Regions from separate parts of the uncultured Acetobacterium sp. genome, predicted to be linked through region 1. Evidence: riboswitches for the same ligand, from Rfam matches in the RefSeq annotation. Region 1 holds a riboswitch; each other region holds the start of a gene.
What was found. Region 1 has a riboswitch for cyclic di-GMP ahead of QZ998_RS07285 (right-handed parallel beta-helix repeat-containing protein). Riboswitches for the same ligand answer to the same signal wherever they lie in the genome.
Positions count from the first base shown of each region.

Region 1 (7,649 bases):
AATCTCCAAGAAAAATACCATCGCCCCAGCAATCACTGATTGTCATATTACTGATTGAAATGTTATTTGATCCCTGAATAACATGGATTCCCATTCCCCATTCACCTGATGAACCTTTGTGTTGATATCGTTCACCGACTATTTTGCCGCCTGAGATATTCACCTGGCTGACACCCGACATTCTGACAACAGCGTTATAGCCATTTGCCGATGGCAATGCTTTTAACACTGCATTTGAACTGAGGGTAATGGTCTGATTTGACCTTGGTTTTAATGGCTGATCGACATTAATCATATAGGTGCCATCCGGAATATAAACGGTCGTGTTTTCATTTAAAGCTGTTTGAATGGCTGCGGTATCATTTGTCGATCCGTTCCCGGTAGCACCATAGTCTCTGACATTTTTTCCTTCAGGTGCTGGCGCTGCCGGCGGAGGCGTTGTTGCGGTAGTCTTGGTTTCGATAACAATTTCGATCGCTTCCAAACGGAGACTCTTTCCTTCTGATCCTGAAAGTGCCCCATCATAGACCCAACCCTGAGCCCAACCCTCATTCTGGATATGGGTTCGATATTTTACTGAATAATCCGCTGCCCTTGTTCCGGTTAATCTGATCTGGACACCTTCCAGCCGCAGACCTTTTCCTTCTGATCCTGAGAAGCCCCCATTAACAGCCCATTTCTGTTCCCAACCGATATTTTGAACATGCGTACGATATTCAATTCCGAGATCTGCTGGGTTATTTCCGATTAGCTTAATTTCTATTCCCTCTAAACGATAACCCTTCCCTTCTGATCCGGAAAGCGCTGCGTTACTCATCCATCCCTGAGCCCAACCTTCGTTCTGGATATGCGTTCGATAGGTTGCGCCGACAGAATTTGACGAAGACGTTTCAAGCTCTGATGCAAATGTGTTTGTAGCAAGAAGAATCAGCATACTCATTAGAATTGCGGTTCTTCTTAAACACATTTTTACTTTATTTAAACTTTTATTGGCGTTCATCATTAACATTCCTTTCGGTAGCTGGCTGCCTTTATTTTCTAGGCCCTTTAGCTTTGCGTCCCAGCTTTTCAACTGGTTTGCCTTTATCGTAGAATTAAGCTTACTTGATCGTGAACTTATTTGTTATGCTATTGGTTCTAAAACATCCGATCTAATTTTAATCCAATTTAATCTTAATAACAAAGGATAGTTAGAGAATCCAACTATCCTTGCAATTCGAAGTTATTGTGATAATTATTGACTTATACTTTTTTTACAATGGCACTGTCACCAACGAGACCACCATACATATTTCCTGATAATACACAGCTTGAGTCATAAGTAATTCCGCTTACCTTGCTGTTAAAACCAACAGTCATTCCATAGGCTTGAGTTTTCTTTACTTGATCATCAATGAATTTACAATTTAGGAATTTTACATTCTTGATGTAGCCGCTAGCGTCCCAAGCATCAATTCTGACGCCATCATTGGATCCTGGACTGCTTTGACTGTTGTTCGAAATCGTCATGTTCTCAAAGATAATATTTTCGACCCCTTGTGCCTGACCTGATGTTACCAGTGAGATTCCCCGATACTTATTTTTTGAGACGGTCATATTTTTGAAAGAAGCGTTATTAACATCACTCTCAATTTCAATCCCGTAAAGATTATTAATGACGGTGTTATCACTAAAGGTTAGATCTTTTGCTTTGACAAGGCGAATTCCCATACTGGCATTGTCTGTCATGGTGCTACCAGTAACCGTAACCCGTTGGATGATTCCTGTGATACCCATTAAATCTAAGCCCGAACCCTTGTTACCATAACATTGGGTATTGATAATCTGGATGTCTTCAGCTATCTGATTTGGGTCTGGTTCAATGTCAATGCCGGCTTCTGGTAAGGTACCATTTGTGTTTCTAAAAATACTATTACTGACGACTACCCGTTTCGCATCGGTAATTGATAAACCCTGACGTCGATTGTTCTCACTAATGACATTATCAATCGTAATATCGGTTACTGCTGGGGAATCTCCAAGAAAAATACCATCACCCCAACAATCGCTGATTGTCATATTGCTAATTGAGATATTACTTGACCCATTAATGACATGGACTCCCATTCCCCATTCTCCTGTGGTTCCCTGGTGTTCATATCGTTCGCCAACAATCTTTCCGCCGGTGATGCTGACATTGCTTACACCAATCATCCGAACCACGGCATTGTATCCATTTGAAGAGGGGAGAGCTTTTAAAATAGCATTTTGGCTTAAGGTAATACTTTGATTCGATTTTGGTTTTAATGTCTGATCAACATTTATCAAATATGTGCCATCCGGAATATAGACCGCACTGCTTTCATCAAGCGCTTTTTGAATTGCTGCTGTGTCGTTTGTTACGCCATCCCCTTTAGCGCCATAATCTTTAACTGATTTTTGCTGAGGTTCTGGGGTTGGCTCGGTCACCACTGGTACCGGCTCAGTCACCACTGGAGTAGGTTCGGTGACCACTGGTTCCGGTTCTGGAACGACTGGTGCTGGCTCGGTCACAACTGGTGCCGGTTCTGTCACCACTGGTGCCGGTTCTGTTACGACTGGTGCCGGTTCTGTTACGACTGGTGCTGGTTCTGTTACGGCAACTGGTCTTTTGGGATTTTTCGCTTTTGCTGTGCCTGAATTTCCTGGTGCTGCATATACTGGCATTGAACTTAGTAATAACATCAATGTAACTAATAAAACGGATATCTTTTTCATGGTGGTGCTCCTTTCGGTAGCCGGCTACCTTTCTTTGCAGTTAAGGCCCTTAGCTTTGCGTCCCAACTTTTCAGTTGGTTTGCCCTTATCGATGGATCGATACAATCATTAAATAAAAAACTCTTCTTTCGGTAGCTGGCTGCCATTTTAGAGGCCCTCTAGCTTTGCGTCCCTATCTTTCGATAGGTTTGCCTTTATCGTTGAAGAGTTGCTTCAACAGTTTTAACTTTTACCATTTATGTACTTGCTTGCCGACTCCCTCCTTTTTGACTGAGCGTCTTCCTAACAACTCTTTAAATTTCTACTATATCTTGACCGAAAAAATCTATTCGACTTTCATTTAAATAATTTCTGACTACAAAAAACTTCCCCTTCGGTAACTGGCTGCCATTTTACAGGCCCTTTAGTTTTGCGTCCCGGTTTTTCAACCGGTTTGCCTTTATCGTCGGAAAGTAATTCCACGATTTATTTAGTTGATTACAGCTTTGCTACCCTTTTAATGTCATTTTGTTTAGAACGATATGCAATATTGGAATATTAGCATATTGCATTGCTGTGGTTAGGCTCAATATATCACACTTTAATGATCCAGTCAATACAATTATGACTAATTCTAATTTATACAGTCAAATTTAAGTAAATTGACTGTTTCGTAATTGAACCAGTAATGTTAGTGCATTCCTTCTGCTTGGCTTAGTTATTGCTCAGTACTTCTTACCTTTAAGATCGACTGAAGCAGCAAAATATTTAGCAGGATTTTTAAAAATCCGCATCATAAAATTTTCTAAGCACGTTTTTATATCATTCTTAATAGAGCATCATCACAAATTGCCACATTCAGTTTTTTATTTAAAGATTTTAATTGCTCTGTCGATTAATTGACTTTTCGCTACCTGTATTATATAAGAGAAATCATTATTTTTTCTAAAGATCAAAAAGAATAACAGATTGGGAACGACGCCGCAGATCAAGACTCTAATCATAAAACTGATAATTCCGGTGTCGACAACATATTGACAGATAAACCAGGTGATCATCCCTGCTCCGATTGTTATGACTGCATACTTAAGGTATTGTTTAAAATACTCAGCCGAACTGGATTCAAACCCATACTTGTACAAAACAAATGGCTCCACCCAAAAGCTGGTAGTGATGGTGCTGACCATTGTTCCCAAAAAAATCCCCGCCACGCCAACATAATTTGCAAGTATCACCGATGCCACAATGTTAATAATCGATTCGGCCAGCGGTTTATAGCGATCATACCAATATAAGCCATGGGCATCTTTAAAGACTCTGACGCTTGTTCTCATCCCCATCATGTAGAAATTGACAATCAAAATTGCCACGATTTCCATATCAAACAGGTATTCTCCCCCCAACCAGAGGTAAATAAATGGATTCACCAGATTCCAAAGTGCAATCGCTGAAAATCCGTAGATCCAGAAAGCGGCAAAATTTGTGCTGGAAAAGACACTGCGATTCTTTTCTGCCGATTGGGTTATCCCAAGATTACCGATGCTGGCCGTTAATGATTCAAATATTAATCCATAGATCATTGTCAGTGATGCAATAATCAGTAAATAGTTTGAGTAAATCCCGACTGCCACAATCCCAATTAGCATCGAGATCAGGATATTATCGGTACCCAAAACGACAACACCACCAATTCGATGGTAGATCAACGCCTGGACATTTTTTTTGATCTCAATCTTTTCTTTAGCTTCCAATGGTAGAATATTTTTTTCCTTCAAATAAGGAAACATCTTATCGGCTCTGAGCGAAACCAGAATGTTTTCAGATAGGGTCGCCACCAATTCGACAGATAAGAATAAAATGTAGTTTTGGGTTGTATATAAAATGATTATCTGAAAAATACTCATCGCGATAAAAATTGCATAGCGGTAGAGCGAAGCAATGTATTTTTTTTCATTGGCGATAATCAAAAAACGCTTATATGAAAAAAAATAGGATATCGCCGAATTAACGACAAAGATTATAAAAATAAGGTTGATGTAATCTACTTCTGGAATATCTTTGATAAAAAAATGCAAGAACGGGACGAGCATTATTCCCAATGCGATAATAATCAGGCCGATAAGTGTATAAGTTTTTTTAAATAATTTCATTAACGATTTTATTTTTTCAACATTGTTTTCGGCTATCGGTTTGTACATGCTGTAGACAATCGCTGTACCAATTCCCAATTCAGCCAATGATAAGATTGACAAAATATTGGTGAACAGGCCATTGATTCCTAAGTATTCCGCGCTTAATACTGTAACAAAGACGATTCGCGAAACAAATGTAACCAACAATGCCAACATTTGACCGATCAGTGCATATTTTATATTCTTGATTGAATTCGCTGTTCTTGACATAAGTCCACCATTTTCTGTGATTGTTTACTAATTGGATTGATTCGCAATTTAGCTGCTAGCCTTATTGATTGCATCTAGTGCATTAGAATTATCGCTACTTTTCAACGGAACATTTTACCTAAATAACCATTTGCAAGAAATAACCAAAACAAAATTATAAAACTCTTTTTCTTAAGTAAATGAACAACGATTATTAGCCTTTTTCCCGAGACAGCAGCATTTTTTAATGCAGTTTGAAATTCATTTAATGTAATAATCTCTTTCATCTTGATGTATTTTTCTTTTAAACGATCATTACTGGTAAAACGTTTTTCGATGGCGATGATATAATATCTCAAAATCATGCCATTGATTTTTTCGAGTTCATTACCCTTGTCCATTTCAAATTTTTGCGAGAATTCTCTGAGCCGTTTATCTAATATCTGAAAATTCCGGATATAATCAATAGCTGGCCGCCGTTTAAGTTGCGAAGCATTCAAATCATGATAATAATGATACCACGCTCCATCCAGAACACAGACTTTTTTTGATTTTTCCAGAACGTCTAAGACAAATTTAAAATCCTCCAATATCGACATTTCCTTTTCAAAGACAATCTGATTATCTTTGATGATGGTGGATTTGATGACCTTGTTACAGGATGATAAAAAGTAGTTTTGATCAGACAAATAAGAAAAATGTGCGTTTATATTTTTAACATTAAAACAGTAGTTCTTTTCAATGCTTTTAATATGTCTTTTCTGTAGCTTCTGATTTTTGTAATAGTCGAACTGCATTCCATAGATCACCATATCAATTGAGCGATCGGTAAATTGTTTCATCACCACAGCGTAAGTTTCTGGATCAATAGTATCATCTGCGTCGATAAAAGACAGATACTCCCCGGTCGCTAGTTGAATCCCGCGATTCCGGGCTGCACTCACCCGGGCATTTTCTTGATGAACGACCATTACTCTTTTATCTGCTCTGGCGTATTGATCGCAAATCATCGCTGATGAATCCGTTGAACCGTCATCAATCAGAATTAATTCAAGCTGCTGATAGGTTTGATTCAAAACACTGTTAATCGACATTTCCAACCGTTTTTCGGCATTGTAGACTGGCATAATCACACTTATTAATGCTTCTCTCATGGTCATCACCCTCAGTTTTTCCATTTAAACAACACCTTTGAGCATCACCGACGATTCATAAACATGCAACTCTGATTCACGAGACACAATATAAACCCAGATCAGCAGATAAAGCAAGTTACGATTAAACAAAATCTGATCACTTACCAAAACAAACATTAATATATACCACATCACTCGATAATTCGAACTGATTTTTCGGTACATCATCACAAAAAGATTTACCCACAATATTGATCCAAGCAGTCCAAATGAAAAAACCTGAAAGATGAAAGAATTTGCATAATTTCTACCATAAGTTTCGCCGTTCATATAAAGAAATTCTGCTAGTCGATTTATACCGACTCCAAAAATCCATTCCGGTAATGAAAAATATTGGAATAAGCTCAGTGTTCCTAATATTCTGATATTTTCCACTAAACTGGGCAGGCTTAATTTACTTAAATATTCACGAAATAGGTCTGGCAAATAGACGAACAAGGCAATCCCCATGATCGAAAAGACGATCATGTAGACCAGTATTTTTGCCTTTTTAATATTAATAATTACTGGAATAATCAGTAACAGAATAATACCGGTGGTACTGGTTGATAGAACCCCGCCTGCAAAGAGGACCATTGCCAGCCAATAATCTTTTTTTATTATTGCCATCGCATAGATTGGCGCAACATAAATACAATAATGCGCCGGCTCATAAAAAAACGATGTTGGCCGGCCATATTCAATCGACTCAAAACCTGATAATTCAATCGCCCTTAAAAATGGGATATTACCTCTAATAATCACGTCAAAAATATTATATGCAATAGCCTGATAAAGTAGAAAAGCAGTTGCTATCAGAGCCACTAAACCACAGGCTCGATAAAGCTTTTCCTTATCCAGATAGCCGGGACAGCACAAAACACTGGCCAATATCATAAAGACAAGCATTCCCCCAGAATTATTAATTGTGTTTGTAATATCTGGGTATTTCAATGCCCCAACAATTAAATTGAGAATAATCAGGATCAACATGGTGACCAGTATTTCAATGTTAATGCGAATCACCAGATTTCTTTTGATCACGCCGCTAGTAATAATTGCCATCAATATAAAATTACCAATATCAAATAGTGGTAAAAATTCGTAAAGAGATAAAATCGGAAACAAAGCGATAAGTATATATTTAAAATCACTGATTTTTTCAGTTTGCAACTTCATTATTTGTCCTCTCTTAATTGTATCACTTTTACATCAAGCTATTACAGTTGATATCGATTGATCCTGATCAATCATTCGCATTTGTGAACACTAACTTTCTTCATTCTGCTTTTATGGCATTTGCATAGACGCCACTTAAAATTATTTTATAATTGTCTTCATTATTAATACGATTGAATTTTTCGATTTGTTTCTCTGA
Region 1 covers NZ_CAKMJU010000038.1:37,179-44,827, reverse strand. The annotation lists gene QZ998_RS07290 (right-handed parallel beta-helix repeat-containing protein) at 1-1,000, opposite strand, end outside; cyclic di-GMP riboswitch class I at 1,014-1,092, opposite strand; gene QZ998_RS07285 (right-handed parallel beta-helix repeat-containing protein) at 1,243-2,736, opposite strand; cyclic di-GMP riboswitch class I at 2,749-2,830, opposite strand; cyclic di-GMP riboswitch class I at 2,864-2,939, opposite strand; cyclic di-GMP riboswitch class I at 3,109-3,184, opposite strand; gene QZ998_RS07280 (hypothetical protein) at 3,582-5,117, opposite strand; gene QZ998_RS07275 (glycosyltransferase) at 5,219-6,274, opposite strand; gene QZ998_RS07270 (hypothetical protein) at 6,275-7,450, opposite strand; gene QZ998_RS07265 (glycosyltransferase) at 7,551-7,649, opposite strand, start outside.

Region 2 (7,649 bases), on a different contig from region 1:
GATCAGCATAGCAGGTTTGGATCAAGCATGCGATACGTCATCTTTTGAGGCACTTACACGTTATCAATTAAAATTTACATTTACTAGGCAAATAAGGTTGAAGGATGTTTTTCTGGGTAGCGGTAAGATCTGGTAATTGATAACGTTCAATGCGGTTGGCTAATTCGTTTTTAACGATCAAGTCAACATCGGTCTTCTCGGGACTCATATCATCAGAAACGCCATACTTACTAAAAATTTCACTTAAGTAATGTTCATCTCGATAATTCTTAGGCGTTCGACCGCTCAAGAAGGTATTTTTTTCTTGTGCAGTTTTCAGGTTTTGCATATATTTTGAGTCGACCTTTAAGTTAACGCCTTGCAAGGAGCGATTAACATTTCGCATCATTTCTTCATCTAGAATTAACTTTTCAAAGCTACCACAATACCATGCCGACATATGACCGGGATAACACCAAACGGTATCAATATCGGTAATATAGTAAGGGAGTATGGTGGTCAGTAAACTTTCAACACCGGCCTGATAATCGACCTTGGCCGAATCCGCTAAACTGCCAACCATTGTACAGCCGATCTTTAATTCTTTGCAAAACTCATAAAAAATCGTCGAGATGTAAACGGTTTCAGCTGTTCCGTAGGCTGGCTGGACACTTCTCATATCGGTTGAGGCGGAACATGGACAGAGCGTCACATCAATGCCGGGAGAGAGAAGCTGGGCATACACAATTCCGGCAAAAGAAAGGGCAAGGTCATGAATGGCAAGGCCAAGCAAACTAGGTGGTCCAGTTAAGTTTGTTAAGGTACAGGGGCAGATGACGATATTCTGTTTTTCGTCAATTGTTGCATCTAAATTTTCTAAGCATTCATAATCATAAGCTAATGGGGACATGGGGCAAAGTCCTTGTCCCATTATCGGCTCATCCCATTTATCATGGAATTTCTTGACCAATTGGAAGGCACCTCTCATGCTTTGATAGATATCGCCATTTTTTGAGTTACCAGCGGTCGCCCTCATTCCATTGGAAATCCATTTATCACTGTATTTAAGGAGCATGGCAATTTGTCCAATATATTGATCCTCCGTATCATTTCCTTCTGGTTCGACCACACTGGGATTAGCACACTCGTACAAATCTGAAGTTTGGGTCAATTGATACATTTTGATAACATCGTCAATCGTTCCTTTTTGGTAATTTTTTGACTCGTTATTATAAATTATCGGGACGTTACCAAAAGGGCTGGTTGCAGTAATTCGCTGTGGGGTAAGATCAGTATAATCATATTTTGGCAAGCTACTCAGCGCTTTTTCCAAGAGTTCGTTAGAAATAAAAACGCGGTCTCCCTCTACTTTTGCACCGTGCTTTTTAAATAGGTCTAACGCCTTTTCAGTACCAAAAGCGATCCCAATATTTTCGAGAATGTCTCTGATATACTTATGAATCTCTCCAATTGTGTTAGCATCTAATAATCTTGGCATGTTTTTCTCCTTAATCGATATATTTTTTAAACGATTGTTATTTTATCGATGGTATTTACGATGCGTTTGTTATTTCCCCTAAGTTATTATGAAAAAATTTTAGCATGGAATTAACAAACCAGTCAAGCTCTTATTAAGTATGTTGGTCTTTTGCTAGCGGTGTCATGTCTTAACAGAAGGAACCCGTGCCTGACAGAACCTGTCGAGGCCACAAGGGAGCGGCGACGGTGTACCGAATCTTGACCTTTTTGGAAGTCGCCAAGCCGCTGCAAATTAAAATAGGGGACAAAAAAACAGGCGATCGGCCAGTAGCCACGGGGGTACTGGCCGGCCTACCTGTTGTTGCTGATCATCAAGAACGGCGGCGTGGTTCTAAATCAAGTCATCCGGTCTTATTTTTTGCTGTTTCCTTTAGGTTTTGCAGGTGCTTGATTGCTTTGGTCAATGGCTTTATCTTTTGTTTTTTCAATGACCGGCTTTTTAGCATGCTTGTCATTGGCTGCTTTTAAAATGTCGCCGGTGGTCGCATCAATTTTTATCGGATTCGCTTTTTTACCGGTTTGAATAATAACCTTGTAAACCATCACATCGTTGTCTGCCCCCAATCGGATCGAAACAAATGCGCCGTTACTTACCGAATCCAGGGCAATCTGTACGGCGTTTTCAAATGAAACGGCTGGCAGAACCACTGCGGGTTTTGCGGTTGTCGGATCGGTTACTGGATCGGTTACTGGATCAGTTACTGGATCGGTTATTGGGTCGGTTATTGGGTCGGTAGCTGGATCAGTTACTGGATCGGTTACTGGATCAGTTGCCGGATCTGTTACTGGATCAGCTGTCTCAGGTTCGTTTTCCGATTCGAGTTTTAACACGGCACCGGTTATCGCATCAATTTTTACCATATGCATCACTGCGCCGTACTTAACCTGAATCTGGTACACTTTTACAGCATGCTGTTTGCCAAGTTTAATGGAAACTACCGAGCCTTGGGGCACCGCTTCTAAAGCAATTTCGATGGCTGCGCCAATGGTGAGGACGCCAGATTGGGGCTCTTCCGCAACAAGCGGTGGATCTGGCGTAACCGGGTTCGCCACAGCTTCCGTTTCAGCAAACACCATCCCGGTGGTGCTAAATGCTAACAAGCCGCTTAAAACAAACGTGACTAATCGTTTTTTCATCGTGTTGATCTCCTTTTATTTTTTAAAATGACAGGCGCTTGCGAAGCTCGATGTAAAGCCCAGGGCACTTTCGCAATGACCTATTTAAAACCTAATCCAGCATTAATATTTGGCAATAAAAAAACAACGTCATGACACGTTGCACAAAAACACCATAAACGGGTGCTATGATTTGCAACTGGCTGTCATATAAAAATTACTTAGACCCTCTAGCTTTGCGTCCCTACCTTTCGATAAGTTTGCCAAATATTTAATTATCATCATAATATTACAATTTTCTGTTTTTGTCAAACTAAATATTAATTATGAGGAACCCGTGCCGACCCCAAACGATAGAAACCGGCAAACCGGGGTATATAGTGTCATATCAGAATCATCGGAATCCAAAAGCGGTTGGAGAAAGAGGAAAAAATATGAAACAGAATGACCGGAACTTTTTGTGGAAACGGATTGCCAAGAAGAAAAACACCGAAAGCCAGCAAGCGACCATGGCCCCGAAAGTCAAGAAAGCCTGGCGGAGACGGCTGGGCGAAGCGGATTATCAGGAGATGATGGTGGAGTGTAATTCCGAGGCGATGGCGCTGCTGGTTAAAACCGCGGGCGGCTGGGTCTATTGTTATAACAACTGGGAGCACGAAAAAATGACCGGTTTCGGCCAGAAAGCGATTCGCAATCAGCATTTAAAAACGGTGCTCGGGGAAGCCTATTATCAGGTCTACGAAAAAAACGCCGACTATTGCCGGGAAAGTGGGGAAACCATTCTTTTTAAGGGCACGGCCTGCTGGAATGGCGAAATCAGGGAGCGGATGTGTCGGATGACTCCGGTTGAAAATGACGGGCAGGACTTTATCGTGGTGACCGAGTTGAACACCAAAGTGCTTAAGGACTGGATGGCTAAAAACCAGCTGGCCACGACCCGCTTTGACCAGATGTTTCAGACCCACACCGCCACCATGCTGTTGCTCGAACCGGAGTCGGGGCGCATTGTCGATGCCAACCCGGCGGCTCTGGCCTTTTATGGCTATTCCCTGGAGGAGCTCAAGACCATGACCATTGACCAGCTCAGCACCCTGTCTGAGGCGGCGGTTGATGATCAGCGGCAGTCGTCCTTGCTGTTTCCCCACCGGCTGAAAAGCGGCGCCATCCGGATGGTCGATGTCCACGCCAGCCTCCTGGAGATTGACGACCAGCAGTATCTTTTTTCGGTCATCACCGATGCCACCGAACGGGAACAAAATGCCGCCGCCCTTTATCGGCAAAAGGAGCTCCAGAAAACCGTCATGGATGCCATCCAAGATGGGGTGATTGCCACCGATGCCGCGGCTAACATCAGCTACCTCAATCCGGCGGCCGAGCTGGCCAGCGGCTGGCAGCTTTTGGATGTACTGGGCAAACCCTTTGAGGTGATTTTCCCGATCTGTCATGAATATACCCGGGAGCCCCTGACCGGGCTGGTGGCTCAGGTTCTTGAGGACGGCCAGGGCCAGCAAATCACGGCGCCCACGGTGCTGTTTAACAAGGATGGCCTGATGATTCCGATCGAAACCAGCCTCGCCCCGATCCGTGCCAAAAACGGCAGCATCGACGGCGTGGTGATGGTCTTTCGGGATATTACCTTATCCCGGGAAAAGAAACGCCGAATTGAATACTTAAGCTACCACGATGCCCTGACCGGCCTTTACAATCGGCGCTTTTATGAGCAGTATTTTAGTCAGAAGGCGATCAAGCTGATCCATCCGATGGCCTTTGTGATGGGCGACATCAACGGCCTGAAGATGACCAACGATGTTTTTGGCCATACCATCGGGGATCTGCTGCTCCAGTCGATTGCCAAAACCCTCAAGCTTGTGGCTGGTGCCCGCAATCAGGTGATCCGCTGGGGCGGCGATGAATTCATGATTGTGATGCCGGGGTCGGATCTCAAGGATGCCGAAAGGCTGGTCAAAGGGATCAAGGAACAGCTAAAGGACATTTGCATTAACGGCACCATTGAAGCCAGCGTTTCCTTTGGGATGGCGCTTAAAAAGAGCCGTGATGATGAACCCGGGGCAGTCCTCAAAAAAGCCGAGGAAATGATGTATCAGATCAAGCTGTTAGAAAGCAAAAGCATGCGGGGCACCACCATTAACGCCCTGCTGGCAGCCCTCGATGAAAAAAAGGCCGAAACCAAGGCTCATACCATGCGCTTGTCCGATCACGTCATGAAGCTGGCCGAGCTGTTGGCTCTCAACGTCGAAGCCAAGAACCGCCTGATCCTGCTGACCATGCTCCATGATATCGGCAAGGTGGGGATTCCCGATCACATTCTCGGCAAGCCCGGCCGCCTGACGGAGGAAGAATGGCAGATCATGCAAACCCATTCGGAAATCGGCTATCGGATCGCCACCAATGTGCCGGAACTCCATGTGGTGACGGAGGAAATCCTCCATCATCATGAGAAATGGGACGGCAGCGGCTATCCGGCCGGCCTCAGCGGTGAAAAGATCCCGCTTAACAGTCGGATTCTGGCCGTCGTCGATGCCTATGACGTGATGACCCATGATCAGGTTTACCAGCCCGCCCGCTCCCATGAAGAGGCCATCCGGGAATTGCGGGAGCAGGCCGGCAGCCAGTTTGATCCCCGGCTGGTAGACCGTTTCATTAACCAGCTGTCCCACTGGTGATTGCCGAAATACCGAAACCATTACAAAGAAAAAGAGGTGACTTATGAAATCAAAAATTGACGGGATAATATAGACACCCCGAGCTGAATGTTCAAGCAACCACTTTTTCGGTATCAATCGTTTGAGTTGTTTCTGAAAGAGCTGCTAAAATAAATCATGTCACGTCGATGTGATTTTATTTTTATTGTCAAATGAACAATGTTCAGATACTGGGTCGGTTTATTTTATCAAAGTCTAAAAATCAGGAGGATTTATAATGTTAATTTATGCAAGCACCGCCATTACCCTGGCGCTGGTGTTCTATTCAATCGGGGTCTGGGCTGAGAAGCTTCAGGGCCAGCTAAAGGTGTGGCATCTGGTCGTGTTTTATCTTGGTTTGGCGTGTGATACCACCGGCACCATGCTGATGGGCGAACTGGCAGGCGGCGTCACGCTGTTGAGCTTTCATGGCCTGACCGGCCTGCTGGCGATTCTGCTGATGCTCTTTCATGCGGTTTGGGCCACGGTGGTTCTGGTCAGGAATGATCAGAAAGCCCGGGCCAGCTTTCATAAATTGAGTCTGATCGTCTGGTTGATCTGGCTGATCCCCTTTGTTTCCGGGGCGATTTTTGGGGTGGCGTTCTAACCGCCATCAGGTTAAAAAAGCTGTGATTTAACCCGGCTGATCGGGTATAATAAAATCAGCAACCTGAAAGGGGTTAAAGGAGAAATGAGAAATGAAAAGAAAAAACATCGCTTTGTTGGTGGTGGTTGTCGGTCTGGGTCTGGTTCTGTCGGGATGTGGGGCCCCGAAAGATGTCACCGATTACTCAAAAGCTGAGCATTGGCTCAATATCCCCAGCAGCACCGACAAGGCGGTCGATGTCTTTTATCTCTATCCCACCACCTACGCGCCAGCCGATCAAACCAATCCCAGCATCAGCACCATTGATGACGCCGGCATGATGGCCAACGCCAAACTGGCTTATGACCGCCAGGCGACGGCCTTTGAAACGGTCGCCAATATCTATGCGCCGTTCTACCGCCAGGATAACCTGTCACCGGTCGATCGGGAGGAAACCATCGCCGGGATTCCGACCACGGATGCTACCGCGGCCTTTGAGTACTACATCAAACACTATAACAACGGCCGACCCTTTATCCTGGTTGGTCATTCTCAGGGTGCCGACGTTACCAGCAACCTCTTGTCGGGCTATTTAAAAGACCATCCTGATGTCTACAAACGGATGGTCGTGGCCTATGTGGTCGGCTATACTGTCACCGAAGATTACCTGAGCGCCAATCCCCATTTGAAATTTGCCGAGGGCTCCGATGATACCGGCGTCATTGTTTCTTATAATACCGAAGCCCCCGAGGTTTTAGCCCCGGGCAACCCGGTCATCACCGCCGGCGCTCTGGCGATCAATCCGATCAACTGGAAACGTGACGAAACCCTGGCCACCGCCGCCGAAAACTTAGGGTCGATCGGGATCAATAAAGATGGTTCGGCCAAACGCAATGCCGAAGGAATCATTGAACCGGTGATGAATTTTGCCGATGCTCAGATTGATCTGGACAAGGGCGCCCTGATCTGCAGCACCGTTAATGTCGATCTCTATTCGCCCGGCAGTGCCACCTTTGGCAAAGGCGTCTATCATACCTTTGATTATCCCTTTTATTATTTCAACCTGCGCCAAAACGCCGAGAACCGCAGCGACAAGTATTTAGAGAAACAGTGAGGTAGAGGAGTAAAACTTATTTAATCGCTTGTCATACCGTTATTAATAATCGACAATAGCAAGTAGCTGGCAGACTTACCATTGCGCAACCGTTTCTGGTGTAGAAACTCATTCTAATATGCGCTGATAATCGCATTGAGCGATCTAAAGGAGAAGATATGAAACCATTGACTTGGATCAGATCAACCAGCCCGGCGGGGGAAAAGCCCGTGATTGTCTCAGAATATCTGCTTAATGAATTGGGCATTTTTGTCAAGCGTGAAAAACGGATGCCGAAAAAAGCCGGGCTGACGGCCTTAGCAACGCCCGGGGCAGCGGCATTTGGATAGCAAAAACGGCAAGCTTAAGGCTGAAAAAAAGGAGCGTGTGGCTGATGAAGACCAAGACAATCACCCGGGCAGCGATGACATTGACACTGATTTTTATTTGCTTTTCAATTTTTAAAGGCACCACTAATATTCTAAATGCTTTATTTATCCCGCTTGTTTTATATTTCGGTTTGTTTAAGCTAAAAAGCCGGGAGTTTATAGCAGTCACGATTGCCGCGATGTTATTTTGTTTTATTTTTTTCAAAGTCCAAATCATCTTTGTTTTGGCCTATTGCAGCATCGCT
Region 2 covers NZ_CAKMJU010000068.1:569-8,217, forward strand. The annotation lists gene QZ998_RS10400 (trimethylamine methyltransferase family protein) at 68-1,477, opposite strand; gene QZ998_RS10405 (PepSY domain-containing protein) at 1,870-2,655, opposite strand; cyclic di-GMP riboswitch class I at 2,826-2,909, opposite strand; gene QZ998_RS10410 (HD domain-containing phosphohydrolase) at 3,069-5,318, shown strand; gene QZ998_RS10415 (HsmA family protein) at 5,575-5,943, shown strand; gene QZ998_RS10420 (DUF3089 domain-containing protein) at 6,035-7,036, shown strand; gene QZ998_RS10425 (hypothetical protein) at 7,195-7,365, shown strand; gene QZ998_RS10430 (hypothetical protein) at 7,410-7,649, shown strand, end outside.
Region 2: linked by a shared signal. The riboswitch ahead of QZ998_RS10405 (PepSY domain-containing protein) and the one ahead of QZ998_RS07285 (right-handed parallel beta-helix repeat-containing protein) in region 1 are both predicted to bind cyclic di-GMP.

Region 3 (7,649 bases), on a different contig from region 1:
TTCTTTGCACCTCATTATCCGCGCTCAATTTTCAATGCGGGTATATAGATGCAACTATACCATTATTCCGAACATTTATCAACGTGATTTCTACATCAATATCCATACAAAAGCCGTGGCTCTTTCCCACAGGGGGGCGGCTCTGAAAAAAGTGCTTATTATCTTTCTCTTTCCGCTTCCAGATCGCCAGGGGAATAGGTGGTGACCAGGCCGCCCCGGCGGTAGACAATATAGTCGATGGTGGCATCGCGGTTCTCATCGACCACGGTGATGCTGGCATTCTGATTGACTTCGGCGCCGATTAGCTCAAGCAGGTCTGCCTGAACCGGGACACGGTAGTTGCCGGAAGCCGCAAATTCAATGGCTTTGGCGCGGGCGGCCAGATAAACCAGCTTGGCACTGGCGGCATCGGTGGTTTTTTGAAAGCTGAAGACCAAGCCGCCGATGATCATCACTGCAAAGGCCAGGATAATGACAACCGCTAAAGAAAAACCCCGATCAAAGGCGACGGGTTGATTGTTTTCAGGAGGAAACTGGTATTGGCTGATTGGGTTCAAGGGTGACCTCCGAGGGTTTGAAAAGATGACTGGCTGTGGATTGATAAGCAATGCGAGCTAAAATGATGCAGGTTTATTTTATCACTTTATTTGAAAACTTGGCTTAAATTGGTGTAAAATTTGGATGTTTTGTTCGAAACTTAATTGTTTGGAAAAGTTCTGCTAGTGGGGTTTCTGAACATTAGCTGCGGTTAGCCAGTTCAATGGAGGTTTTAGTCTAAACCGAGCCCTGAAATAAAAAAGCTCCCCATCCCCGCAAACCCGATGACGGGTTTGCGCCTGGGAAGGGGAGATGAACCCTATGGCGCATAGGGTGTGGGATTTATTTTATTACTTCACTGATGCACTGGGTACTAAATCATCTAATTTTAAATCATCTTTCTGGTATGTTATTTTCGTTACTTTACCATTGGCATCAACAAAAACAGTCCAAGCTGAAGTATTAGTACCTGTTGTACCAACTCCAGCAGTAATATCTGTATCTACATAATTCCCCATTGCTTTAGTTGTATCTGGTATTAACGCAAGAGCAGCTTTCTTTGCGGTTGCATCAGCTATTTTATTTGCTGTTAGAAATTTAGCTACTTCAACAGAACCTAAATTAACAGCTTCTAACTCACTAACAACGGTAGGACTTGCAGTTGGAAAAGTGCCTGTGACACCAAGTTTTACAAGTCCATTTGTACTTCCATGTTTTCCATAGTATTCAGTAGCTACTGCCTGTGCAGCTACATAGATTTCTCTCTGTTCTGCAATAGCAGCTTTCTTCTTCGCTTCATTTACAAAACCAATCATTGACGGTATCGTAAACGCCGCCAGCACCGCCAAAATCACCAACACCACAATAATTTCCACCAGGGTAAACCCTTTTCTACTTTTCCGTATGCTGTTAATTAATTCCATTTTCCCACTCCTTATTGTTTTTATTCTTAAGCTCTATATGATCATCCGCGCCTGAAGATGATTTATAAATTAAATTTATTATTAAGACGGTTCTATTTTCTCATAGCATCCATTATTTCGTCTTAATCATTTGCTTGCCGCGGCTTTTGGGGTCAAAAAAAGCCACACTGTACCGTGTGGCAACTGGCTGTCTTGTCTGGCTGGGTTTGCTAACCCAATCCGCTGATGTAGACCCTCTAGTTTTGCGTCACAGGGTTTCCCCTGCTTTGCCTTTATGTTCACATTTGCTTTTATTTTAATTTCAAACTTAATTTTAGTTGAAAGCCTCTGAAAAGCCAAGTAGCTTTGCATGCAGCCTGTTTTTCTTTGGTTTTTGTTGCCAAGGGGATGCGGTTCTTAGATGTAATATCGGCGGTTATGGTTTTTACTTTAGTCTTTTCGCGCCTTAACCCTTGGGTTTTTGAAATGAACGGCGAGATCGCTTTGCTGTTATCTGACTTAGACCCTTTCGCTTTGCGGCTCAGATTTTCAGCTGCCCATGCCTTTATGTTTGATGTTCTTTGTAACTAAAGTTTAAGTTAAACGCTATTAAAAGTCAAGTTAAAACTTTACAAGATGGTTACAACTATGATCTTTTTAAAGATTTTTAATGGCCTGGGATGATTATTTTGTCTGCTATTTTTAATTGTTTCGCTTTGTGAATATATTTCTAATTTATCCGCAGTGTTGCCAGTGAATGGGGGCCGTCGCCAACCTTTACTGAGTTGCGGGCGGTCACGGACCGCCCCTACAAATGATGATCGGCGTTGGTGTTGGGGGCTGGGGTTGGTGGCCAACCTTTACTGCCTTCGGGCGGTTGATAACCGCCCCTACAAACCGGAAATTGGTGGTCTTGCGTAACCTAATAGCGAACCCCGACGAATTGAATTGAGACGATTTTGCTATCTTCCAAAATACTGATTAAACTCCTGCTTATCACTGGCCCATTCGAGGCCGACTTCGTAGCTGATTTTCTGGTCCCGGACCAGCATGGCCAGGTCAGCGTTGAGGGTTTTCATGCCGTCCCGGCCGCCGGTTTGCATGACGGAGGCCAATTGGTGGGTTTTGTTTTCGCGGATCAAATTGAGGACCGCATCGGTACCGATCAGGACTTCCAGGGCGGCCATCCGGCCATCGCCGCCAGCCAGGGGCACCAGCTGCTGGGTGACTACCCCTTTCAAAATGCTGGACAGCTGGGTGCGGATCTGCTGCTGGCTGTGGGGCGGGAAGACGTCGATGATCCGGTCAATGGTATTGGCGGCGCCAATGGTATGGAGGGTCGATAAGACCAGATGACCGGTTTCGGCAGCGGTGACGGCGGCCGAAATGGTTTCGTAGTCGCGCATTTCGCCGACTAGAATGACGTCGGGGTCTTCTCGCAGCGAAGACCGCAGGGCCTGGGCAAAGGAGCTGGCGTCAACGCCGATTTCGCGCTGATGGACAATGCTGCGTTTGTGTTCGTGCTTATACTCAACCGGGTCTTCGATGGTTAAGATATGGACGGCCCGATTGCTATTGATGTAGTCAATCATCGAGGCCAGGGTGGTCGACTTACCGCTGCCGGTCGGACCGGTAATCAGGATCAGTCCCCGCGGCTCAGAAGCCAGCTTGCGGATAATCGGCGGCAGTTTGAGGTCTTCAAAGCTGGGGATGGTATCGTTAAGGAGGCGGATGGCGGCGGCATAGCTGCCCTGTTGTTTATAGACGTTGACCCGCTGCCTAAGCCCTTCCGGGGTGATATGGCAAAAATCGAGATCCTTGCCGGACTCCAGGGTCTTTTGTTCGTCTGCGGTTAGCAGGCTAAAAATCAGGTTTTCGATAATCTGCGGGTTATGGTCAAAATCACTTTGATAAAGCTTGCCGTTTTTGCGAAAGACCGGCGGCAGTTCCCGGGATAAATGAATATCTGAACAATCGTTGCGGCGGCCGTAGTTAACCAGCTCTAAAAAACTTGTCATCACTCTTCTCCCTATTCCACATAATATGATAATTTAAGAAATTCTTCCATCGAGGTGATCCCCTGGATGGTCAGGTTGGAGACGCTTTTGCGCAAGGGGATCAGCCGACCGGTTTCTTCGACATAGCTGTAAATATCCTCGATCGGTTCGCGCCGGGAAATCAAGGTTCGGATATTCTTATCGATGGCCAGAATTTCATGGATGGCGGTTCGGCCTTTGTAGCCGGTATTATTGCAAATATGGCAACCGCGGCCGCGATAGAGGGTGGTCAGCCGTGGTTCTTCGAGCAGCCCTTTTTCAATCTCAGAGGCGGCATAAGCTTGGCGGCAATTGGGACAGATTTTCTTAACCAGACGCTGGGCGACTACCCCGGTTAAGGAGTTGGCGACCATATAGGGTTCGACCCCCATATCCTGAAGGCGGACGACCGCTGAAACGGCGTCGTTGGTATGGAGGGTCGACAGTACCAGATGGCCGGTAATGGCCGACCGCACCGCAATCGAGGCGGTTTCGGAGTCCCGGGTTTCACCAACCATGATGATATCCGGGTCCTGCCGCAGAATCGAACGGAGGCCGACGTCAAAGGTCAAGCCGGCCAGAATGTTGACCTGGGTCTGGTTAATTTTGGCCAGATTCCGCTCGACCGGGTCTTCGATGGTGGCAATATTGACATTGCGCTGGCTGAGCATTTCCAGAATCATATAGAGGGTGGTGGTTTTGCCGCTACCGGTCGGGCCGGTAATATAAACCACCCCATGGGGGCTTTGCAGCATCTGCAGGATTTTTTGATAATCGCTATCATTCATGCCAAATTGACCGGCATGATCAAGTGGTACGTTCATGCTTAAAAAACGCATCACCATTTTTTCGCCGTACACCGTCGGCATACTGGAGCTTCGGACATTCATTTCTACACCATCAATCCGGATCCGAAAGTGGCCATCCTGGGGCACCCGGCGTTCAGCGATATCGAGATTGGACAGGATCTTAATCCGGGCAATCAGCGACTGATGGAGATTATTGGCCAGGGTCAGATAATCAACAATCAGGCCATCGATCCGCAGCCGGATAATCGTTTCTTTTTCAAAGGGCTCGATATGAATATCGCTGGCGCCGGCATTATGACCTTTTAACAGGACTGAATTGACCAGATTGACAATCGGCGCATCGCCCTCGTTGGTCAAAATATCCTCAACAAAAGATAGACTACTGCCCTCGACGGTTTTATTGGCCGCCGAGGCGGCCTTTCTCGCTTCGATTTCAGTATAGGATTTACGGATCGCTTCAAGGATTACTTCTCTTGTTGAGAGCACCACATCGATGTTCATATTGGTAATTAGCCGTAAATCTTCAATCGCATAAAAATCCAGCGGATCATTCATGGCCACGACCAGATGATTGTTTTCTTGAGCAATCGGAAGCAGGGTATATTTAAAGGCAATATTTTGGGGGATCTTTCCGGCCGCATCCAAATCGATGGCGGTGTCATTTAAATCCAGCACCAGCACATTGAGTCGTTTGGACAGCGCCTCCAGCAATTGCGCCTCGGTAACGTAGCCATAGTCAACCAGAATCGCCCCCAGCCGCTTGCTTTTGTCGACCTTTTGATAGGCCAGTGCTTCCTGGAGCTGTTCTTCCTTAATAAAGCCGGCGTTAATTAAGATATCACCGATACGAATGTTTTTAGTTTCCATTATTTTCCTCTTCCCAAAGATCAGGCATTATTAAAAATTTGCTGCTCAAATTCAGCCACCGGCATCGGCTTGCCAAAATAGTAGCCCTGGATAATATCACAGCCGAGGGTTCTTAGCATCTCGACCTCTGCTTTTGTTTCAATCCCTTCGGCAACGACCCCCATGCCCAGTTTTTTGATCAAATTGATGGTCGCTTCAACAACGATATAATTTTGTTGGCGTTTGAGATGGCTGTTAAAAAAGCCCTGATCCATCTTAATCACATCGAGGGGCAGGCAACCGAGCAGGTTGATCGAAGAATAACCCGAACCAAAGTCGTCCATGGCCATTTTAAAGCCATAATCCTGGAAGGCCTGACCAATTTCGATCATCCGGTCGACATCCTCAAAGATACTCGATTCAGTCAGCTCAATTTCCAGGCTACCGCGATGGATGCGGTACTGATTGGTAATGCTTAAAACCCGCTCAATAAAATCGCTCTGCTTGAGGTTTTTTCGCGACAGATTGACCGACACCGATATTTCCGGATATTTTTTTGCTTCCCAGCTTTTTAGCAGTTTACAGACCTCTTCTAACATAAACATATCGAGCTTTCTGATAAAGCCGGTTTGTTCAAAAATAGGAATAAATTCACCTGGCGAGATCAACCCCTTTTCAGGATGCCGCCAACGCACCAGCGCTTCACAGCCGCAATAGGCATTGAGATGCAGATTATACTTGGGTTGCAGATACATCTCAAACTGATTGTTTGCCAGGGCATCTTCCATCTGATCGATAATTTCTTTTTCATCGCCAATTTTCTTGCGAAAGGCATCGGAATAGAAAAACCACAGCTGATTATCAGCGGTTTTAGCGGCAATCCGCGCCATATTGGCCTTTTCTCTGATTTTATCAAGATTCCCATTGCGATCCTCAATAATATAAATACCGAAGCGACAGGAAAGCCGTTCTTTAATACCTATCGCTTCTCTTTCACTATTTAAGACGCCCATAAATTCTTTAATCCGCCGGGTGATTTTATCCTGATCCTCACACAGACAGAGAATCGCAAAATGATCGCCGGATACCCGGGCATAGGTTTCAAGCTTGGCCGTCCGATCCTGTAAGATCTTCCCGACCATCTGGAGCACCTGGTCGCCCTTTTCATGGCCATATTCTTCATTAATAAAGCGAAAGCGGTCAATATCAAAGGTCAGCATCGCACACTGACCCTGATTTTTCACCTCCAGGATCTCCCTGGCTTCCTGCTTAAATTTCTGCCAGTTATTGCCGCCTGTGACATCATCAACATAGGCAATCCGCTCCAACCTTTTTTTGGCGCGATTCTGATAAAAGAGAATAATCATAAAGAGCAGCGTAATCGCCAGCAGGTCGGCCACAATCAGCATCAGCGAGTACCAGCTGATCTGCCTGGTTTGGGCGCTGACCACTTTAGTCGGCACTCCCGTCATCAAATACCAGTCATTAATGGCCAGTGGTTTGTAAATCACATGCCGTTCCATCCCCCCATAAAAACTGGTATAGCTGCCACGCTTGCCGGTTTTCATGTTTTCAGTGATGGTTTCTAAGCGGTCGCCATCTCTGATCTCTGCTCTTTTCAGGGTTTCTAGGATATTATCGAACTCGCCGGGGCTGTTTACATGTAAGGATGATACCACCCGATCGCCATTGGCCTTAACAATATAAGAATAACCCTGGTTGGCAAAGCTGCCGACTTCCAGGTACTTTTTGAAATTTTCGGTTTCCGCCGAAGCCAACAGCAATGCCACCACCTGGTTTTCGCGAAAGATCGGGACTGCATAAACATTAATCAGTTTTCCATCGGTGTAGTCGATGATGGTATCGGATACGGTTGGTTTCCCTTTGCTGGCTTCCTGAAAATAGGTTCGCTCTGAAACATTTAAAAACATCCCGTCAGTTGTGACCGTATCGCCATTAAGCAGTGCCACCCCCATCCGCTTGTAATGATTTTCTGTGGCTGCCATGGTAACGAGGCGCAGCATCTGAGTCTGATCAAAATTGCCGCTGGCTTCAATTAGCTTACTGGCGGTGATTAAGTTTTCCAGCTCATTATCAACCTTGCCTTGAACCAGATTAGCTCCCTGGTTGGCTACCTCTGACAAATATAATAAGGTCTGCTTTTTTAAGGCGTTGTTGATCAATACTACATAGTACCAGCTCAGCATAAAAAAAAGAATAACAGTTAAAAGGGCTATAAAGCTGGCTTTGACTTTTCTGGACTTTATGTTCATCTCTCTGTTATCCCTTCACTTATTTTTTTCGATCTTTACAGTTGTTTTCATTCTACCAAATAAAAAGAACTTATTCAATGGTCTTGAATAAGTTCTTCTCTTAAAAGCGCCTAAAAATTTCGTTTAAAAAATTTATTGAATTTTTTTGATGTCAACCAAGTCGATCTCAGCCATGGTGCGGTTGGATTTTAAGCAATCCAAGAGCGCTTGAGCGGTGTCTAAGGAGGTCAGCAGGGCAATTGAGGT
Region 3 covers NZ_CAKMJU010000052.1:23,854-31,502, reverse strand. The annotation lists gene QZ998_RS08560 (hypothetical protein) at 159-557, opposite strand; gene QZ998_RS08555 (type II secretion system protein) at 888-1,460, opposite strand; cyclic di-GMP riboswitch class I at 1,636-1,741, opposite strand; gene QZ998_RS08550 (type IV pilus twitching motility protein PilT) at 2,402-3,457, opposite strand; gene QZ998_RS08545 (type II/IV secretion system protein) at 3,469-5,151, opposite strand; gene QZ998_RS08540 (EAL domain-containing protein) at 5,172-7,337, opposite strand; gene carB (carbamoyl-phosphate synthase large subunit) at 7,536-7,649, opposite strand, start outside.
Region 3: linked by a shared signal. The riboswitch ahead of QZ998_RS08555 (type II secretion system protein) and the one ahead of QZ998_RS07285 (right-handed parallel beta-helix repeat-containing protein) in region 1 are both predicted to bind cyclic di-GMP.

Region 4 (7,649 bases), on a different contig from region 1:
TTCTGGCCTTCGATTTTTTCGGCCATAAAGGGGGCAATCAGACCCAGTAAATTGGATCCACCGCCGGCACAGCCAATGATGATATCCGGTTTGATATCATATTTGTCGCAGGCGATCTTGGTTTCTAGCCCAATAATGGACTGGTGTAGACCGACATGGTTTAAGACGCTGCCCAGGACATATTTGCAGCTGTCGGTCGTGACTGCCACCTCAATCGCTTCGCTGATGGCACAGCCTAAGGATCCGTTGGTATCCGGGGTTTCGGCTAAGATTTTTCGGCCGGCGTTGGTGGTGTTGGAAGGCGAGGCAATCACCTTGGCACCATAGGTTTCCATTACCGCCCGACGGTGCGGTTTCTGTTCGGCTGAAATCTTAACCATATAAACGGATAAGTCCAGATGATAGTAGGCACAGGCCATTGACAGGGCAGTGCCCCATTGTCCGGCTCCGGTTTCGGTAGTTAATGAGGTTAAACCCTGCTTTTTGGCATAGTAGGCCTGGGCAGCAGCAGAGTTTAGTTTATGGGAGCCAGAGGTGTTAGTGCCCTCGTATTTATAGTAGATTTCGGCTGGCGTATCTAATTCTTTTTCCAGACAATAGGCTCGAACCAGCGGCGAGGGCCGGAACATTTTGTAGAAACTCTGGATTTCTTCAGGAATTTCAATGAATTCATCGGTAGTATTGAGTTCCTGGTCGACTAATTCTTCGCAGAATACCGGCAGCAGTTCTTCTTTGCTACAGTATTCACCGGTGCCAGGATTCACAAAAGGCTCTGGCAGCTCCTTCATTTTGGCTCGCAGATTGAACCAGTATTTTGGCATCTCATCTTCACTTAAATAAATCTTATAGGGTATCTTTTCCATGACTATTTCCTTTCTTTCTGTGGTTAACTCATTACAGACAGCGGTCTGTAAATACAAAAAACTCGTCCTCTACTAAACGTAAAGGACGAGTATAACGACTCGTGGTGCCACCTTTTTTTACAGGATCAAACCTGCCTCTGCAGAATACCAACATATTCCTCAACACTGACGTAGTTGTCACGTCATGGAATACTCAGCCTAAGCCTTTGACCATGCCCTCAGCGGTCCATTTGATGGATTGCCTTCTGCAAGGCTCTCAGCCTACCTCGCTCTCTGTTAGTGCATCTTCCACCGTTATCTCCGCATCAACGGTTTGTTTTTATCTAATTATCTATATTTTAAATGAAACATTAAGAAAAGTCAATTAGTAAATTCTAATCTTGACAATTATCGGGAAATGAAGTACAATCGATTTGTAAAGAAATTGTAACGAAACAGACTTTCGATTGGAAAGATTGAAATGAAAATGGAGGTTTTATGATAGAAAAAGAGAATAGCAGCCCGAATAGAAGAAAAAAATCGATCCTTAAAATAGGTATGGCCAGCGTGATCATCACCTGTGTGGTAGGAACCGCCAGTTCCTTTGTTTTTGCCAAGGAGATCAAGGTCACCGTTGATGATACCGAAAGAATGCTCAGTGGTGGCATGTTCCAGAGTGTCGGTGCGGTGCTAGAAGGTAATGGCATTGAACTAGGAGATCAATATTCCGTCAATGTCGATACCAACTCGGTGTTGTTTACGGTTAATCATGTTGAAGTGAAAAGCAAGGCTAGCGGTCAACTGTCTGTTGATGGAAAAACGATTATTTATCAGACCGAAGCCGAAACAGTTGGTGATTTACTCAATGAGTATGATCTAAAACTAAATGATCTTGACCGGGTTGAACCAGGCAAGTCTACATCATTAAAAGATGTCAAAGAAGTTGAGGTCATTCGGGTACAAGTTGATGAACTGCCAAGCCGGCAGGTTGTCACCTATACCACCCAGAATAAAGACAACCCGGAAATGGAAACCGGCAAAACCAAGCTTATCCAGGTTGGCGTTGACGGCGAATCCAGCCAAGTTGAACGGGTGCTTTATGAAAACGGGGTGGAAGTCAAGCGGGAAATTATTTTCGATGAAATTGTAACAGCGCCGATACCAGAAATTGTTGAAGTTGGCACGAAAGCAGCGATTGTAGCCCCGGCTCCCGTCACGGAAGCGCCAGTTGTCGAAACCCCGGCAGAACCGCAAGCACCTGTGGTTGAAAGCCCGGCTGCAGCCCAGGCTCCGGTGGTCGTAACACCAGCTACTGCTCCAACTCAGACAACCGCCACCACTACCATTCCCGAAGGTGCTGTCAAAATGACGATCCAATGTACCGCTTATACGGCAACCGGGAATGCCACCGCATCGGGTGTGATGCCTAAAGCGAATCATACCGTAGCAGCCTGGAAAGGTTTGCCCTTTGGAACCAAGATTTATATTCCGGCGATGGGCACCACCTATACGGTTGAAGATCGCGGCGGTGCAGTTACGGAGGGAATCGTTGATATTTATATGGATTCCTATGATGCCTGCATTCAATTTGGACGACAGAACTTGGAAGCTTATATTATTTATTAAATGAATCAAAGACAAAAGAAGGATGTGCGTGGCACATCCTTCTTTTGTCAGAAAAGTATCTTAAAGTAAAAAAAGCAGCAACCGATCACATGGTTGCTGCTTTATTTTTTTAGATGCCTTAAGACCAGCGCCCGATAATCAAAGGGATTGGTGATATCGCGGGAGTAGGGAATGGCGGCAAGGCTAAGTGACACATCGGCTTCAACAGCGTCATACTCGAGAATTAGAGCATTGAAGGCATCGGTAATCTCCTGATTGATCAGCAATTGATTTTTTACAGAAGTGTTTTCCATCAGAATACTGAAGATGCTGCCATCGAGAATATAAATCAGGTGGTTACTGTAGCAGTGGCTCTTGATAATTTTTAAGGTTTTATAGAGGATCTCGTCCCAGAGCCGGGAACCGTTGATGGTTTTTAGCTCATCCAGATGATTGATCGTAATCATTTCCAGAGTCAGAATGGTTTCGCCGCGGGAAGCGCGATCCATGGCATATTTGAGATCCTTATAGTAGGCTTTTTCGATCGTCAGTCCCGGACTTTCTTCGAGATTATCATAGGATGCAATTTGCTGTTCCAGATTTTTTTTGAAATGGAACAGTTCGCGAACCTTTCTAATCAATAATGCCGAACTCCATAAAATCATCGGAATCACCAGTAGCCAACCGATCTGATAAAATTTAAAGGGAACATCAAGGTAGAAAACCGAAATCAGCGACAAAATCACATAACTGCACAAGAGTAGAATCATAAAAAAGATACTGGCGCCATAGGGCATCGCAATGGTAAAGATCAGGCAGGTGAATAAAATAAACACCACCGAGTAATCAATAAAATTAAATTCTGAGGCAGTAAAAATCAGGAAAGCTCCAAAAATCATTAATCCCATAAAGAAAAAAACAAGCGGCGGAACCATATTGGTTAAGCTGGGCTTTTTAAGGAATTGAAGGTTCGTTTTTTTAGTTGGTTGAGCTTGTTTTTGCTTGATTGCCCTATCTTTACGTTTTTCTGGCTTTGCTTTTTGGGGCTTTGCCTTTTTCGGCGGTAGCGGTTCTTGATTAATTGGCGTTTCTGTTGTCAGCGTTGTTTTTTCCGGTTGGCGTTCTGGTGTTGTTGCCATTTCTGGGGGCGGATCGGGTTTTATTATTTCCGGGCTAACCTCAGACAGTGGCGGCGTCGACTTTGTTTCGGCAAATCTGGAATTGTCAAAAACATCATCGGTGCCAACAGGATTGGCGAGCTCGGATTCAGTTGGTGCTTTAGGGATAGCTGCGGTTCGCTCCGCTTCATATGCGTAAGGGGTGGTTCGTCCCAGAATTTTTGATAGGGTGGGTAGTTCCTCCTCATCTTCTTCGGTTTCGCCGATCGGTATGGAAAAACCTGCCCGGTCACTGAGTGGCAATGGTTGACTGGTAAGCAGATCACCATTAAAAGCCAACTGATTTGATCGGGTTTCGAAAGGACGGGAATTGAGGACGGCCTGATCGAGAGCATCGTCATCCGAGATATCTACCCCGGAAAGAAAATCTGTGCCGGGTTGGAAGGGATCATCAGAGATGGCCACTTCAACAACATTAGGATTCATTTCTCGCGAAATAAAGCCTTCTTCAGTGAGTGAAGCAAGCTTAGCATCAATTCGTATTTCGCATTCCTGGATGGTGGCATCCAGATGCTGTTTTTTTTCGAGAATAAGATCCAATTTACTCGGCTGGATTTTACTACTATTCATATATATCCATCGCTTTCGCAAATAATTTCGTTGCAATATTTTTGGTCATTGACTTTATCATCATAATCGTCGATGATAAAGAAGCTTTTAGAGGTGGCGAATTCATACAATAAATTTAAAATAGTCCTCTACAACTACACATTATAGCAAAGAATGTGTTTATATTAAAGAGAAAAACGAAAAAAAGACAGTTATTCCTGCTCAGTCGTGTTTAAGTAATGAGCGCTGCTTAAAAATGCTTTTAAAAAGCGGTTTTATGTTAATGGCTGTGGAGTAAAAAAATAAAAAAAAACAACGATTAAACACGTTGCATTAAATACACATATAGATGCGCTTAAAGTTGCAACTGGCTGTCATATAAATAAATACTTAGACCCTCTAGCTTTGCGTCCTTACCTTTTGGTAAGTTTGCCGAATATATAGTTAATCTCATAATAATACATATTTGTTATTCAGTCAAGTCCAAGGTTGTTATGAACGACTTATCTCCAAGGTTGATTTGTGGGTCAAAAGTGTGCGCATGCTAAGAATAATTCTCGCTTGTGGCGGTTTTTTTCTGATAAAATGGAGGCGAAACCATAAAGCTAGGGAGAAAAATGCTGTCAGGATTGAAAAACACTTATCAACAGCTTCGCATATAATTTTTTTCAAATGAGAAATTCAAAACCGTCTATTTTGGGGAATTAAATCTAGGAATTTAAATTATCAACTTTTATCTGTGCATATGTGGATAAGTTATAAAAAAACAATTAACAGGTGCGCTATAAAAAGGCTGAACAGAAAAGCCCGTGCTTAGGCAAGTTTTTGGGGAAAAGCAAGAAATCAACAAAACTTATCCACAAATGGTGGATAGAATTGACCAATATGTGGATAAACTTGTTGATTATCGGTTAAAATTAAAAAATTAAGTGAATTAAAGGAGCTAAATGTGGATAACTTTTTAAAAAAAGGGGAAAGAATTGAAGACTTAGGCCTTAATAATCTGAAGATCATCCAGAATCCGGATTATTTCTGTTTTGGCATGGATGCAGTTTTGCTGTCCTGGTTTGTCTCCCGGCGAACAAAAGGGGCTCCCCACGTTATTGATCTGGGAACCGGAACGGGAATTATTCCATTATTGCTTTATGGCAAAACAAAGGCAGCCTCGATCACTGGGTTAGAGATCCAGGAACCGCTGGTCGAAATGGCTAGACGGAGCATGGCCCTTAATGGCTTGTCAAACGAAATTAGGATCATCGCCGGGGATATTAAAGCGCCTGGTAGTGAGATTCTTCCAAACGCTTACGATGTGGTAGTCAGTAATCCCCCTTATATGCGGGCTCAGGCGGGACTTAAGAACAATTGTGAAACAAAAACTATTTCCCGCCACGAAATTTTATGCAGCATTGAAGATATTCTTATTTTCAGCAAGCGGATGCTAAAGGATCGCGGCCGTCTGTTTTTGGTTCATCGGCCGGAGCGGTTGGGCGATATTATTTCACTGATGCGATCTTATAAAATTGAGGTCAAGCACTTGCAATTTGTTTACCCATCCTTAAAAAAAGAAGCCAATCTGGTTTTAATTGAAGGACGAAAAAGTGGTAAACCAGGGTTAAAAACTGACACACCCTTGATTGTTTATCATGAAGATGGTGAATATACCCAGGAAATTTACGATATTTATGGGATGACCAAGCCGGAATAGCGGAGTTGTTCAGCGCCAGAGGCTGATCAATGGGGATCAAAAGATTAGTCAGAATGAATTGATTTATTTTCTCTGGGCAAGCGGTGATATAAAAAAATAGTAGAGGCTAGATATGCTGATAAGAATGCCAATGTTACAGAAGGGGTAATCTGTAACAAAGCTAAAAGGTTTTGCTTGTAAGCTAAAATAGGGTGGCTTATAATTACAAATACTATAGCAAAATCTGGCAACGAAGAAAGTTTATGATAAACATTAATTCAATGTTTGAATCATGAAAATAGTGGTATAAAGATGAGCAATGCAGCTAAAAATTCTGAAACCATATGCATTTCAGGTAAAGCTAGCATTGCTTATTTTAATATCATTGGATTTAATTATATACATGATAAAGGAGACACAATGGCTTTTACTTATTTTTTTAGAGATTTACAAACCCTTGAGATGATTTGCGACCATGCCATCCCGGAACTACGACTAAAACAGAAGATCAAGATCTGGGATGCCGGCTGCGCCATGGGGCCGGAACCCTATACGCTGGCGATGCTGCTGCGGGATCGGATTGGTCATATGTATTTTCGAAATGTCAAAATACAAGCAACAGATATCGATGGCAGTGACCTTTTCGATAAGATAATTTATGAAGCCGAATATCCCCGCGAGCAGGTGCAACGGATCCCAAAAGATATATTTGAAAAATATTTTATTAAGGTGGATAACAAGGAATGTTATTGTTTGATTGACGAGATAAAAGCCGCAGTCAGTTTTCAGAAACATGATCTTCTGACGTTTAAAAGCATTGGAAAAGATTTTGGGCTGATCTTGTGTAAAAATGTCTTGCTTCATTTTAATGAGCAGGAACGCATTAATGTAATCCGGATGTTTCACGATTCGCTCATCGATGGTGGATATCTGGCAATGGAACAAACCCAAAAACTCCCGGTTGAGTTAAAAGATTTGTTTGAGCCGGTTGTCTCAAATGCCCAATTATATAAAAAAGTCTAAAAAGGAACAAGATCATGAAAATTATCAATTTATCAGCGGGCAGAAAGATTTATACATCGAATGTTTATTTAGTTACTGGAGACTGGAATAAATTAAGTGATATCAATACCCTGATAGATGTTGGACGAGATCCGGCTATTTTAGATAAAATTGATCAGGCTTCCACCGGTGTCGGAAAAAAACGTGTCCAAAAAGTAATTCTAACACACAGTCATTACGACCATGCAACCCTTCTTCCAACAATAAAAAAACGTTACAACCCCAAAACTTTTGCCGCGTCATCGACGCTTGAACATGTCGATGTTATTTTGAAAGGTGGTGAACGCTTGAAAATTGGTGATCAAGAATTTGAGGTGATCCATACCCCGGGTCACAGCAACGATTCAATTTGTTTGTATTGTAAAAAGGAAAAGATTCTCTTCGCAGGAGATACCCCACTGGTGATTCGCGCCAAAGATACAACCTATCAAAAAGAATTTATAGAAGCATTGGAGGAAATTACAAAAAAAGATATTGAGACGATTTACTTTGGTCATGGAGAGCCATTAAAAGGCGAGTGTAAAAAAATGCTATTGAATTCACTTGAAAATGCAAGAAGTTAGCAGAAAGACAGTTAAGCTAGAATTAATTAAACAAGGGACATATAGGAGGTCACATGAAAACGTTTGCGAACATGAAGGTTAAAGCCAAGTTATTGGTGGGATTTATTATTATGGCTATTATTGTTGGGATTGTCGGGGTTGTCGGGATAACAAATATCAAGGCATT
Region 4 covers NZ_CAKMJU010000103.1:20,027-27,675, forward strand. The annotation lists gene QZ998_RS13420 (TrpB-like pyridoxal phosphate-dependent enzyme) at 1-863, opposite strand, end outside; gene QZ998_RS13425 (3D domain-containing protein) at 1,341-2,468, shown strand; gene QZ998_RS13430 (hypothetical protein) at 2,570-4,195, opposite strand; cyclic di-GMP riboswitch class I at 4,534-4,618, opposite strand; gene QZ998_RS13435 (tRNA1(Val) (adenine(37)-N6)-methyltransferase) at 5,124-5,879, shown strand; gene QZ998_RS13440 (CheR family methyltransferase) at 6,279-6,881, shown strand; gene QZ998_RS13445 (MBL fold metallo-hydrolase) at 6,896-7,483, shown strand; partial or broken gene QZ998_RS13450 (MCP four helix bundle domain-containing protein) at 7,537-7,649, shown strand, end outside.
Region 4: linked by a shared signal. The riboswitch ahead of QZ998_RS13430 (hypothetical protein) and the one ahead of QZ998_RS07285 (right-handed parallel beta-helix repeat-containing protein) in region 1 are both predicted to bind cyclic di-GMP.